One region of the Streptomyces sp. NPDC006691 genome, then DNA from elsewhere that is predicted to be linked to it. Evidence: riboswitches for the same ligand, from Rfam matches in the RefSeq annotation. Region 1 holds a riboswitch; each other region holds the start of a gene.
What was found. Region 1 has a riboswitch for cyclic di-AMP ahead of ACFYNP_RS15095 (C40 family peptidase). Riboswitches for the same ligand answer to the same signal wherever they lie in the genome.

Region 1 (3,298 bases):
TTCAATGAGCCCTCTCCCCAGGTGACCCCCGTGCCGACGCACGCTAGCCATCCGCGAGCCGCTCGGGGGAGAGCGCCCCGTGCGCCAACCCGGACGGGCAACAGGGGCCCGGAACGGCGCAAATCCTTTGCTCGCTCACAGCGGCACACCCTCCGAGCTGCGGCTTCTCCCAGGGTGCCGCTCCCTCCCTCTCCCCGCGTTCTGTACATCCTGTACGTTTCTCACAGAGGCCGTCAGGCCCTCCGGCCGAGGAGAGGTACGCCATGAACTTCCGCCCTGCCGCCCGCCATGCACTCCCCGAGTTCGAGGAGCGCACAGCCGCCGGCATCCGCACCCTGGATCCGTACTCCAAGCTCTACGAGGAGCGGATCGTCCTTCTCGGCACCCCGGTCGACGACGCGTGCGCCAGCGACGTGATGGCCCAGTTCATGCACCTGGAACACACGGACCCGGACCGGGACATCTCGCTCTACATCAACTCCCCCGGCGGCTCGCTCACCGCGATGACCGCGGTCCACGACACGATGCGGTTCGTCACCTGTGACGTGCGGACCTTCTGCCTGGGCCAGGTGGGCTCGGTTGCCGCGGTGCTGCTCGCGGCCGGCACCCCCGGCAAGCGGGCCGTGCAGCCCGGCTCCCGGGTGCTTCTGCGCCAGCCGTCCATCGAGGAACCGATGCGGGGCCGGCCCTCCGATCTGGAGCTCCAGGCGGCCGAAGTCCTGCGTGGGCGGGCCCTGTTGACCGGTCTCCTGGCGCGGTACACCGGCAAGGACGCCGAGCGGGTGGCCGCCGACATCGAGCGGGACGTGGTCTTCGACGCCGCGGGGGCCGTGGCGTACGGACTCGCCGACCACGTGCTCGAAAGCCGCAAGACGTCCCGGCACGGCAGGTGAGGTGCCGTGCTGCCACCGGAGCTTCCGCCGCTGCCCGCGCTCACGCGCGCCGAGGCCGAGTTCATCGACTCCTATCTCGCGGTGGTCGATCTGCTCGGCCGGATCAACCCGGCCCACGGCCATGACACCTACGGAGCCCTACGGGCGGCCCAGGCGCTGGTGGTCCGGGCCGCCGAGCTCAAGGACGCCCTCACGCTGATGCACGCGCGGGGCGAGACACGGGTGTACGCGCCGACGCTGACGCGGGCACTGCGCGTGCTGGACGGCGAACGGCGCGCGGGACGGCTCGCGGTCCCCCCGCAGTCGACGCTGTGAGCGGGCCGGGGATACGCGACGCGCTCGAACACCGCGCGAAACGAACCAAACGGGCTACCCCCGTTCGGCTCACCGGCGGCACTTTTCCCTGACCCTTATGAGCCGCTTACGGCCCGTGACCGCCGTGCTGAAACGATCCTTCTTCGCAGGTACGAGGCTCGCCAAGCCCGTTTGGAGCAGCATGCATTCGCCCGTGTCCACCCGAATGGGGCACTCGTGAGGAGCCTCACAGAAAGCCGTTTCGGGCCGCAAATCCGACAGTCGGTGCGTGAAGATCCCTGAGACGACAAGCCCCCGCCACCGCGGCGGGGCGGTCCGGGCGGACGCCGAGTCCTGCCGCCGTTCCGGACGTCTGGTCGACAGGAGTGGACCGGCAGGAGTGGAGGACCCGATTTCTTCGGGGCGGCCGAGCCTTGGCCGTCCCTCGGGGTGAAGCCGTTCGCGCGGCCGGGCATCTTCGCCAGTCCGAACCCGACAGGTCATCCTTCGCAGGCGGTTTGACGAAGGGTTGCGCATGACCGCGCAGACACACGTCCCGTCCCTGACGGTCCGGCTCGGCACCGTCTGTGCCCTCACCCTCGCCATCACGGGCGGCACGACGCTGGCTCCGGGCGGCACGTCCGGGGCGAGCGCCGCGGCCGTGGCCTCCCGGGCGCTCCACGTGGCCGCGTCGAAGAAGGGATCGCCCTACCAGTACGGCGCCTCCGGCCCCTCCCGCTTCGACTGCTCGGGGCTCACGCTCTACTCGTTCAAGCAGGCGGGCCGCAAGCTGCCGCGCTCGGCGCAGCAGCAGTACAACAGCTCCCGGCATGTCACCGCGTCCGCCCGCAAGGCGGGGGACCTGGTCTTCTTCCACTCCGGAGGCAGCGTCTACCACGTCGGCATCTACGCCGGGAACGGCCGCATCTGGCACTCCCCCAAGACCGGCGCCGTGGTCCGCCTGGAGCGGATCTGGAGCAGCGCCGTCTGGTACGGGCGGGTGGGCTGACGCCCCGTCGGACGGTCCCCGGTGCGCGCCGGGCCCACCGGGGGCTCCCGGGCGCGCCTCGCGGACCTGACGGGCCTGACCGGGCCTCGGGCGGCCCGGGCCGCCTCACGGGCCCGACGGGCCTCGCGGGCCGGCTAGCCGCTCTGGACCGACGCCGTCCACGGCAGGGCGATCCAGACCGTCTTGCCGCCGTCCGCCGTGGGCGCGACCGAGAGCCGGCCGCCGGACTCGGCCGCGAGCCAGCGGATGATCACCATGCCCCGGCCGTTGTCCTGCTGAACGGCCGCGGGCAATCGTTTCGGCCAGCGCGGATGGCTGTCGGTGACGCCGATCCGCAGCTCTTCCTCGCGTTCCAGCCGGATGTCGACGGTGAACGTGGGCGACTGGCCGAAGGTGTGCTGGACCGCGTTGGTGGCGAGCTCCGAGACGATGAGCCGAACCGTGTCGGCGGCCTCGGCGCCGGAGGGCAGGCCCCATTCGGTGAGGACCCCGGCGACATACCGCCGTGCCGCGGAGACCGAGGCGGGGGCGCTCGGCAGAGTGACGGTTGCTTCGAGGTGGTCTGCCATGGCGACGCTGTCCCTTTCCCACCCGGACCGGCAGTTGACTCGTGGCGGAAGAGCGCTCGCGAAGACGACTACGGCCTCGGATTGTGCTTCGCGCCAGAGTGCCACTCATCGTGCCGGTCTCGGGTGCGATCCACCAAGATATGCATATATCTGTCGCTCAAAGCGGTGAACTGTCCGACGGCAGAGCGTATTTGGGCTCACACTTACCCATCGCCGGAGGCGAAGGAGGCCGTCATGGGGCATGGACCGGCGGTGCGCAGACGCAAGCTCGGCGAGGAGCTGCGCAAACTGCGCGATGCCACGGGGCTCACGAGCGGGGCGGCGGCCGCTCTGGTCGGCTGGCACCAGTCGAAGGTGAGCCGGATCGAGACCGGGCGCAGTGGTGTGAAACCGGCGGACGTCACCCGCCTCCTCGACGCGTACGAAGTCGGTGACCCCCAACTCCGTTCACTGCTTGAGGCGTTGGCGGACTCGGCGGGCGGCGGCGGGGCCGACTGGGCGCACGCCTATCGGGGCCTGCTGCCGCCGCAGTA
Region 2 (3,298 bases), on a different contig from region 1:
CCGTGTTGACGGGATGTTGCGGAGTTCTCACGGGTGGCGCCGTGCGCAGCCGATGGGCGGAAAAGGACCGCTCGGCGTGCAGGGCCGTGAGCGCGCGGGCGCGTTCGGCGTCGCCGCGGGTCACCGCGTCGGTGATCGCGCCGAGTTCGGCCCACGCCTCGGTGGGACTCGCCGGCGACTCGACCGCGTACATCCAGGCCACCTTGTGCCGCAGCTGCGTGAGCATCGCGATGAGTCCGGGGCTCGCGGAGGCCTGGGCGAGCGTCTCGTGGTACCAGCCGCCGAGCGAGCGCAGATCCTCGCCCTGGCCGCGCCTGGCCCGGTCCTGACCCAGTCTCACCAGGCCGCGCAGCACCTTGAGATGGGCCTCGGTGCGGCGGCGCGCGGCCCGGGCGGCGGCCAACGGCTCCAGCAGGACGCGCAGTTCGAGGAGATCGGCGGCCTCCACGTCCGTCGGCTCGGCCACACAGGCGCCGGCATGTCTGCGGGTGGTCACGAATCCCTCGGACTCCAGGGTCCGCAGCGCCTCGCGGACCGGGACGCGGGAGACGCCGTAACGACGGGCCAGGACCTCCTCGGTGAGCCGGCCGCCGCGCTCGAAGACACCGGTGACGATGTCGTCGCGTATGGCCGTGCATACCGAATGCGCCGGAATGCGCATGGCGAACCTCCGCTTCATTCCCCGCGGAACGCGGTCGACCAAGGCTTTTTCGCGACCCTATTGCAGGCCGTGTTAATTCCGGGTGACGGGCCGGAACCAAGGGATATCTTTTGGCCAATGCCGAAGGCCCCCGGCTCGGTGCCGGGGGCCTTCGGGATGCGCGGGGGTGCGCCGGGGACGGCTCAGACGCCGACGCCGTGCGAGCGCAGATAGGCGATCGGGTCGATGTCCGTGCCGTACTCCGGCCCGGTGCGGGCCTCGAAGTGCAGGTGCGGGCCGGTGGTGTTGCCGGTGTTGCCCGACAGGGCGATCTGCTGGCCCGGTTCGACGGACTGGCCGACGGAGACCTGGATGACCGACAGGTGGCCGTACTGGGTGTACGTGCCGTCGTGCATCCGGATCACGATGTTGTTGCCGTAGGCGCCGCCGTCACCGGCCTCGACGACGGTGCCGAGACCCACCGCGTGGACCGAAGTGCCGATCCCCGCATGGAAGTCGATGCCGGTGTGGCTGCCGGAGGACCAGAGCGATCCGCCGGTCTTGTAGCCGGTGGACACATAGCTGCCGGATATGGGGGCCACGAACGTGTTGAGGCGCTTGCGCTCCGCCTCGCGCGCGGCGCGCTCCTTGGCCTCGCGCGCCTCCTGGGCACGCTGCTCGGCCTTGCGCTGGGCGGCGGCCTCGGCCTCGGCCTGCGCCCGCGCCTTCGCGACGGCCTGCTTCTGCGCGTCGGCCTGGGCACCCAGCTGGTCGGCGATCGAGTCGCCGATGACGATGGCCTGGCTGAGACCGGTGTCGGTGGTGCTGCCCGGGGCGGCGACGGCCGGGGAGGCGAGGGTGCCTACGACTCCGGCGGTGGCCAGGGTGGCGATGCCCGCGATGTTCGCGCTGCGGCGCGTCATGCGGCTGGGCGCGCGGTGCTTCCCGGTGGCACGGGTGAACGCCATGTAGCGGCGGTGTCCTTTCCTTCCATCTCGCCTACCGGGTTAGCTGACGGGTTCGGAGCAGGAAGGTCTCCTACGGGCTCCTCCGCGGGCGGAGGCGTCCGATTCACCCCAGGGACTGAGTGGGTCCCCGGCTCCCCTGGCTCGCGCCATCGGGGACTCGGCGATCACTGTCCGGTGCCGCGGCTGCGACGGGTGGTGACGGACAGCGGGAACGACGCTAAACGGCTCGTCTTTCAATCACCAAACACACACAGGTTTTTGTAGCGCACGCCACATGACAGACAGGCAACCTCCCCAATAAACCGGACATACGGGAGGACCCCGGCGGCGCGTCCGCCTCCGGGGTCCTCCGCGTCCTCATCCGTCCCGCGCCCCGCCCGGCGGGCCGGGGGCCTCAATCAGCCCGTGACGACGGTGACTTCGCCGATGCCGAGCGCCTTGACCGGCTCCGCGATCTGCGCCGCGTCGCCGACCAGGACCGTGACGAGCCGGTCGGCCGGGAAGGCGTTGACGACGGCCGCCGTCGCCTCCACGGTCCCGGTGTCCGCGAGCTGGGCGTACAACTGGGCCTGGTAGTCGTCGGGCAGGAACTGCTCGACCTGGTCGGCCAGCGTCCCGGCGACGGCCGCCGCGGTCTCGTACTTGAGCGGCGCGACCCCCACCAGGTTCTGCACGGCCGTCTCGCGCTCGGCGTCCGTGAGCCCCTCCGCGGCGAGCTTGCGCAGCACCTTCCACAGGTCGTCCAGGGCAGGACCGGTGTTCGGGGTGTCGACCGAGCCGGTGATGGCGAGCATCGAGGCGCCGCCGTCCGGACCCGAGCGCAGCACCTGGCCGAAGGACCGCACGCCGTAGGTGTAGCCCTTCTCCTCGCGCAGCACGCGGTCCAGGCGCGAGGTCAGGGTGCCGCCGAGGCAGTACGTGCCGAGCACCTGGGCCGCCCAGACCCGGTCGTGGCGGTCGGGGCCGATACGGCCGATGAGCAGCTGGGTCTGGACCGCGCCCGGGCGGTCCACGATGACGACCCGGCCCCGGTCGTCGGCGGTGATCGGCGGGACGGGGCGCGGCTCGGCGGTGTTGCCGGTCCAGTCGCCCAGGGTGTCCGCGAGGATCGCGTCGAGGTCGGTGCCCGCGAGGTCGCCCACGACCACGGTGACGGCCGTCGAGGGGCGCACGTACGCCTCGTAGAAGGCACGCACCGCGGCCGCGTCGATGGCGGCGACGGTCTCCTCGGTGCCCTGGCGGGGCCGGGACATGCGCGAGGACGCCGGGAAGAGCTCCTTGGCGAGCTGCTTGGCGGCGCGGCGGGCCGGGTTGGCCTGCTCGTGCGGGATCTCGTCGAGCCGGTTGCGCACCAGGCGCTCGATCTCGGAGCCGGCGAACGCGGGGGCCCGCAGCGCCTCCGCGAGCAGCGAGAGCGCCTTGGGCAGCCGGGAGACCGGCACTTCGAGGGAGACCCGGAGGCCCGGGTGGTCGGCGTGCGCGTCGAGCGTGGCGCCGCAGCGCTCCAGTTCGGCGGCGAACTCCTCGGCCGAGTGCTTGTCGGTGCCCTCGGTCAGGGCGCGCGCCATGATGGTGGCGACGCCGTCCAGGCCCTCGGGCTCGGCGTCGAGCGGGGCCGCGAGGAACACCTCGACGGCGACGACCTGCTGGCCCGGCCGGTGGCAGCGCAGCACGGTCATGCCGTTGGCGA
Region 3 (3,298 bases), on a different contig from region 1:
CCCGTACAACCCGTACAACCCGTACCTAGGCTGAGGCGGCGGTCAGCTCGGAGAGCTGGGCGTCGGTGAGTTCCAGGTCGGCTACCGCGAGCAGCGCCGGGAGCTGTTCGACGGTACGGGCCGAGGCGATGGGGGCGGCGACGGTGGGCCGGGCCGCCAGCCAGGCGAGGGCGACCGTGGCGATCTCCGCGTCGCGCTCTTGGGCGATCCGGTCGAGCGCGGCGAGCACCTTGCGGCCCCGCTCGGTGTCCAGGTGCTTGCCCGCGCCCTCGGCCCGCGCGCTGTCCACGCTCTGGCCGGGGCGGTACTTGCCGGTGAGGAAGCCGGAGGCGAGCGCGAAGTAGGGGACCGCGGCGAGGCCCGCGTGCGAGGCCGTGTCCTGGAGGGCGCCCTCGTAGGTGTCGCGGGAGACCAGGTTGTAGTGCGGCTGGAGCGCCGCGTACTTGGCGAGGCCCTCGCGGTCGGCGAAGTCCAGGGATTCCTGGAGCCGCGCGGGGCTGATGTTGGAGGCACCGAGTGCACGGACCTTGCCCTCGCGTACGAGCTCGTCCAGGGCGGTGACGATCTCCTCGACGGGGACGGAGGTGTCGTCGAAGTGGGTGTAGTACAGGTCGATGTAGTCGGTGCCGAGGCGGCGCAGCGACTCCTCGGCGGCGGCCTTGATGGTGCCCGCGGCGAGGCCCTCGTACTGGGGGTGCGAGCCGACCTTCGTGGCGACGACGACGTCGGCACGGTTGCCGCGGGCCGCCAGCCACTTGCCGATGATCGTCTCGGACTCACCGCCGGAGTTGCCCGGGGCCCACTTCGAGTAGCCGTCGGCGGTGTCGACGAAGTTGCCGCCGCCGGCGAGGTAGGCGTCGAGGACGGCGAACGACTGGGTCTCGTCGGCCGTCCAGCCGAAGACGTTGCCGCCGAGGGCGAGGGGGAACACGGAGAGGTCGGCGGAGCCGAGCGGGCGCAAGGAGGTCATAGCCCCCTAACCTCCGCCGCGGGCCCGCCTATTCCTACCCCTGGGGACCACCCTCCCACCGGTCGCCCGGGGTTGGTCGGCTCCGGACCCCAGAGAGGGGCCGGACCCCAGGGAGGCTCCGGGCCCCCAACCCCCGTTCGCGCCTCAGGGCAGCTCGTCCTCAAACGACTGCCAGGTGTTTATGCAGTCAGGCATTCAGGGGTTCAGGCATTCAGGGGTTCAGGGGTTCAGGCATTCAGGGGTTGAGCCCCTTCGACTGGAGCCAGGTCATCGGGTCGATGCCCGTACCGGACGGCGTGTGCACCTCCAGGTGCAGATGCGGCCCCGTGACGTTCCCGGTCGCCCCGACCCGCCCGATCACATCCCCCGTAGCCACCTTCTGCCCCACACTCACCGCGAGCGACGACTGGTGGCAGTACCAGAGCTCGCTCCCGTCATCGAGTTCGATGACCGTGCGATACCCGTACGCCCCCGCCCACCCCGCCGACTTGACCGTCCCGGAGTGGATCGCCTTCAGCGGCGTACCCGTCGGCGCGGCGAAGTCGAGGCCGGTGTGGTGGCCGGAGGACCACATTGAGCCGGCCTCGCCGAACGTCGAGGTGAGCGTGTACGAACCGACCGGCAGCGAGTAGCTGGCGGCGAGTTTGGCCAGCCGCTCCTCCTCCGCCTTCTTCGCCGCCGCGGCCTCCGCCGCCTCCTTCTCCGCGGCCGCCTTCGCCTCGGCCGCGTCCTGCTTGGCCTTGGCCTCTTCGGCCGCCTTCGCCGCCGCGGCCTTCTGCGCGGCCTCCTTCGCCTCGGCGACGGCCCCGGCCTTCTGCTGCGCGGCCTGCTGGAGGATCCGGGCGCGCAGCGCCTCGCCCGCGTCGGTGGCGCCCTGCTCGGCCTCGCTCGTGGTCAGGCCGGTCATGGTCAGCGGCGCGGCGGCGATCTTCTGCTCGGCCTGCGCGGCAGCGGTTGTGGGGCTGCTCGGGGTGTCGTGCGAGGCGACCAGCTCGCCGACGCCGGGCAGCGAGCCGAGGTGGGGCAGGTTCTCGCTGATGGAGTCGGGCAGGGATATGGAGACCGGCGGCTTGGCCTGCGCGGTGGCCATGCCGCCCGCACCGACGGCCGCGATGACGCCGACCCCGAGGACGGTGGAGCTGCGCGCGAGTCCGCCACGCTGCTTGGCGACTCTGTGTCTCCCCCGGACCGGACGTACGGACTCCTCGGTCGGGTCCCACTCCTCCCAGGTCTCGTTCTCGCCGGGTGCGTCCCCGTACAGGGAAACGGGAGGGAGGGGGGTGCCGAGGGCAGGCTCGCTGGACGCCACGGGGGGCGCTCCTTTCCTTCCTTCTCGCCTACCGGGTTAGCTGACGGGTTCGGAGCAGGAAGGTCTCCTACGAGCGCCCATGACGGACGTCCGATTCACCCCAAGTTGGTGGTTCCCCGGTTCCCCGAAGGGGATTCGGCGCAGGCGCGCGGTGCCGCCTTGGCGGCGGCTGGGACGACCGCGCTGCGTTATCGAACGTTAATAGACAGCGGGGGCGGATTCCAAGCCGTTCCCACTGATCATTAACGGCCAAGGCGTGGACTTAGTGCCCATTGCCAGGGCAAAACGGGCGAGTTGACGGCCTTTCAGAGTCGCTCGCGTCACACGCGTTTTCTGACGGTGTGTCAATTGTTATGCGCAGTGAGACCTTCCGGGCACCCACCGTGACGGCCCGGCGGAGCGCTCACCGGCCCCTCTCACGGCCGCCCGCCAGCCCCGCGCGCGACCGCTCACCGGACTCCCCCACAGCCGCCCACCGGACACCCTCACCGCCACTCGCCGGACACCCTCACGGCCACTCGCCGGACACCCCACGGCCGTTCGCCGGGCCTCACTTCACGATCGTCACCGTGCGCCGCCGGTCGGGCTGGCCCTCGGCCGGCCGGCCCACCGCGAGCAGCGCCATGTCGTCGCTCGTGCCGCCGCCCGTATAGCGGCGTACGTCGTCGACGAGCGCGTCCAGGACCTCGTCCGGGCCCGGGAAGATCGCGCCGCGGAGGCGGGTGGCGGGCTGGTAGAAGACGCCCGCCTCGTCGCGCGCCTCGGAGAGCCCGTCCGTGTAGAGCAGCAGCGTGGAACCGGGCGGGAAGGGGCGCACGTCCGAGCGGTCCGGCCACACCCCGAGGTCGGCCATGCCGAGCGGCAGCGCGGGCTCGCTCGGCACGAGCACGTCGAGGGACCCGTCCTGGTGGAGCAGGAACGGCTCGGGGTGGCCCCGGTTCACCAGGCGTACGGTGCCGTCGCCGCGCGGGATCTCGGCCAGCAGCGCCGTGGTGAACCCCTCGACCGCGTCGAGCCGG
Region 4 (3,298 bases), on a different contig from region 1:
GGTTCGCCACCGAACCGCTGACGCTCGGCGGGCAGGACATCGCCGCCGGCGACCCCGTGCTCGTCGTGCTCGCCGCCGCCGACCGCGACCCCGAGCGCTTCGACGGGCCGGACACGCTCGATCTCGGCCGCCGTGACAACCAGCACCTCGGGTACGGGCACGGCATCCACTACTGCCTCGGTGCGCCGCTCGCCCGGCTCGAAGGGCAGACCGCGCTCGCGACCCTGCTGCGGCGCCTTCCTGACCTGCGCCTCGCGGTGGAACCTGGCGATGTGCGCTGGCGGGGCGGGCTCATCATGCGGGGACTGCGCACCCTGCCGGTCGAGTTCACGCCGCCGCGGTAAAGGGGCGTACCCAGGCATTGACTGACGGAACGTCAGGACTGTGACTTTTATGTGATCTCCAGTGCATCGACTTGTGACGGACGTTCGAGTACGGCTACGTTCACCGTTCATTCGGCTCAGCAGTCACACGGAAGGTCTTTCGCATGCGCTCCGGGAATGGACGGCATCGTCGACCCCGCCAGGCACCCGCCCTCGTCGTCGCGGCAGGAGTGACCGGATCGGCCATCGCGCTTCCGCTGCTCGCCGCGACCGGTGCGAACGCCGCGGACGCGAACACCTGGAACCAGGTCGCCGCCTGCGAGTCCGGCGGGATGTGGAGTGCCGACTTCGGCAACGGCCTGTACGGCGGGCTCCAGTTCTCCCAGGCCACCTGGGAGGCGTACGGCGGCAACGAGTACGCCCAGCGTGCCGACCTCGCCAGCCGCGCCCAGCAGATAGCCGTGGCCGAGAAGGTGCTGGCGGCCAAGGGGCCCCAGGCGTTCGCGAACTGCGGCAGCGGCGCGGGGCTCACCACGGGCGGCGGTTCGGCGGACGTGGACCCGGGTGTGCCCGACACGTCCGACAACACCCCCGCCCCCGTCCCGAGCGCTCCGGCGACCAAGACGCCCGGCGCCGACGCGAAGGCGCCGGGCACCCCGGCCACGGGCACGCCCGCGCCGGGCGCCACGCGGCCGGGCGGCACCGCCAAGTCCCCGGCTCCGTCCGCGTCCACCCCGGCGAGCCCGGGCAAGCACCGCGGGACGCCCGCGCCGGAGGAGAGCGCGGGCGCGACGCCGGACGCCACCGGCAAGGACGCCCCGGCGGGCACCGGCACGGACAGCCCGGCCGGGCGGACCGACCCGACGGGCCGGTCCGGCACGAGTGGTTCGAGCAATTCGGGCGACTCGTCCGATACCCGCGATTCCGGGCGGCACGCGTCCCGGGGTGACGGTGCCTCACGTGAGGTCGGCAACACCCCTGCGGCGAACGGCGGCTACACCGTCCGGCCCGGCGACAATCTCTCGGTCATCGCCGAGGCGAACAAGGTCCAGGGCGGCTGGCCCGCCCTCTACCGTGCCAACGAGCAGCTGATCGGCACCGACCCGAACCTCATCCTGCCTGGCCAGAGCCTGGAGTTGAAGGGTGCGACTGGGGCCTCGGCGACCCCGAACTCGGCACCGAAGCAGGGTTAGTTCGCGGGGCTATGTCCGTTTGGTGCAAGTGAGACATGGGTCTCTTCGCCCCAACTGGTGTGTCCCGTCTGCCCGGTCCGTCCGCCCCGCCCCTCACCTGCGGAAACATCCCTTCTGTGCCGGCAAGTAGGGGGGATTTCTCCCCGATGTGCGTCTTTGAACATTGGCGGGGCGTGTGTTTTCGTCGGACTCGCTCGTCACCGCGGGCCCCGTCGACCGAGAACGCCGAATCCTGCCGTCGGCCGATGGGAACAGTCGACGCTTATGCGCCGTAGGCAGGAGCGGGGGACCCAAGGTAAGTGCCGGGCAAGGCAGTTCACGCGACTGCCGAACCGGCTTGGGGTGAAGACGGGCGCATCGACGCTCGGCCGGGCAGCTCACGCCCGAACCCGACAGCTCACCTCGCAGGCGTCGGTGAGGAGAACTTCCATGCTGCTTTCCGGCAAGGGCAAGCACCGCCGCCCGTCCAAGGCCGTCCGTGTCGCCACGCTGGCCGGTGTCACCGGTGCCGCCGTCGCCGCTCCGCTCATGGCGGCCGGCAACGCCTCCGCCGCCTCCGTGCAGACCTGGGACGCCGTCGCCCAGTGCGAGTCCGGCGGCAACTGGTCCATCAACACCGGCAACGGTTACTACGGTGGCCTCCAGTTCTCGAACTCCTCCTGGGCCGCCGCCGGCGGTACCCAGTACGCCCCGCGCGCCGACCTCGCCACCAAGGGCCAGCAGATAGCCGCGGCCGAGAAGCTGCTCGCGATCCAGGGCCCGGGTGCCTGGTCCTGCGCCGGCGCCGGCAACCTGTCGTCCGGCGGCGCCAAGGCCGACGTCGACACCTCGGGCTCCTCCTCTTCCTCCTCGCACTCCGCGAAGCCCTCGAAGCCGAAGCAGCAGGCCCAGCCGCAGCAGAGGTCGCAGAAGTCCGAGCGCACCGAGTCCGCGCCGGCCAGCCGTGGCGAGCAGCGCAGCCAGCCGGTCCAGCAGGGCGACGGCGAGTACACCGTCAAGTCCGGCGACACCCTCGGCACCATCGCCACCGCCAAGGGAGTCAAGGGCGGCTGGCAGAAGGTGTTCGACCTGAACAAGGACATCGTCAAGGACGCGAACCTGATCTTCCCGGGTCAGAAGCTGCACCTGAGCTGAGTCCGCACCACCCCCTGATCGCCCCGGTCCGGCGCGCATTCCCCCGTACGCGCCGGGCCGGGGTTTTCGCTGTCACCCCGCGACCCGGGGCTGCTACCGGGCAGTAGGGTTGTGGTCCTTTGCCCGGGAATCCGGGCCATTGGGCCCTTTTTCGTCCCATGGGGCGGGCACTCGGCTGGCCGGAGCCCCGGAGCCGGTTAGGCTCTTGTCGCAAGGCGAAGCGACCCGCGTGGCCCTGCACCTTGCGTCACATCTAGCGTCACATCCCAGAAGGAGATGCTCGTGCCGTCCATCGACGTCGTCGTAGCCCGGGAAATCCTGGACTCCCGAGGCAACCCCACGGTCGAGGTCGAGGTCGGCCTCGACGACGGCAGCACCGGCCGTGCTGCAGTTCCGTCCGGCGCCTCCACCGGTGCCTTCGAGGCCATCGAGCTTCGCGACGGTGACCCCAACCGCTACGGCGGCAAGGGTGTCGAGAAGGCCGTCCTCGCCGTCATCGAGCAGATCGGCCCGGAGCTCGTCGGCTACGACGCCACCGAGCAGCGCCTGATCGACCAGGCCATGTTCGACCTGGACGCCACGGACAACAAGGGCTCGCTCGGCGCCAACGCCATCCTCGGCGTCTCGCTCGCCGTCGCGCACGCCGCG

Region 2: another riboswitch for cyclic di-AMP. It lies ahead of ACFYNP_RS21430 (M23 family metallopeptidase); the one in region 1 lies ahead of ACFYNP_RS15095 (C40 family peptidase).
Region 3: another riboswitch for cyclic di-AMP. It lies ahead of ACFYNP_RS30725 (M23 family metallopeptidase); the one in region 1 lies ahead of ACFYNP_RS15095 (C40 family peptidase).
Region 4: another riboswitch for cyclic di-AMP. It lies ahead of ACFYNP_RS28300 (transglycosylase family protein); the one in region 1 lies ahead of ACFYNP_RS15095 (C40 family peptidase).

Annotation. Positions count from the first base shown of each region.
Region 1 is NZ_JBIAGW010000005.1:402,941-406,238, forward strand. Features, by position in the region: gene ACFYNP_RS15085 (ATP-dependent Clp protease proteolytic subunit) at 264-893, shown strand; gene ACFYNP_RS15090 (hypothetical protein) at 900-1,208, shown strand; cyclic di-AMP (ydaO/yuaA leader) riboswitch at 1,523-1,718, shown strand; gene ACFYNP_RS15095 (C40 family peptidase) at 1,723-2,196, shown strand; gene ACFYNP_RS15100 (ATP-binding protein) at 2,331-2,765, opposite strand; gene ACFYNP_RS15105 (helix-turn-helix domain-containing protein) at 3,000-3,298, shown strand, end outside.
Region 2 is NZ_JBIAGW010000009.1:185,328-188,625, forward strand. Features, by position in the region: gene ACFYNP_RS21425 (GntR family transcriptional regulator) at 1-661, opposite strand, end outside; gene ACFYNP_RS21430 (M23 family metallopeptidase) at 844-1,608, opposite strand; cyclic di-AMP (ydaO/yuaA leader) riboswitch at 1,622-1,781, opposite strand; gene ACFYNP_RS21435 (M16 family metallopeptidase) at 2,007-3,298, opposite strand, start outside.
Region 3 is NZ_JBIAGW010000019.1:21,706-25,003, forward strand. Features, by position in the region: gene ACFYNP_RS30715 (PrsW family intramembrane metalloprotease) at 1-34, shown strand, start outside; gene ACFYNP_RS30720 (aldo/keto reductase) at 26-970, opposite strand; gene ACFYNP_RS30725 (M23 family metallopeptidase) at 1,206-2,279, opposite strand; cyclic di-AMP (ydaO/yuaA leader) riboswitch at 2,290-2,430, opposite strand; gene ACFYNP_RS30730 (PP2C family protein-serine/threonine phosphatase) at 2,830-3,298, opposite strand, start outside.
Region 4 is NZ_JBIAGW010000015.1:153,106-156,403, forward strand. Features, by position in the region: gene ACFYNP_RS28290 (cytochrome P450) at 1-344, shown strand, start outside; gene ACFYNP_RS28295 (transglycosylase family protein) at 488-1,516, shown strand; cyclic di-AMP (ydaO/yuaA leader) riboswitch at 1,774-1,942, shown strand; gene ACFYNP_RS28300 (transglycosylase family protein) at 1,946-2,650, shown strand; gene eno (phosphopyruvate hydratase) at 2,927-3,298, shown strand, end outside.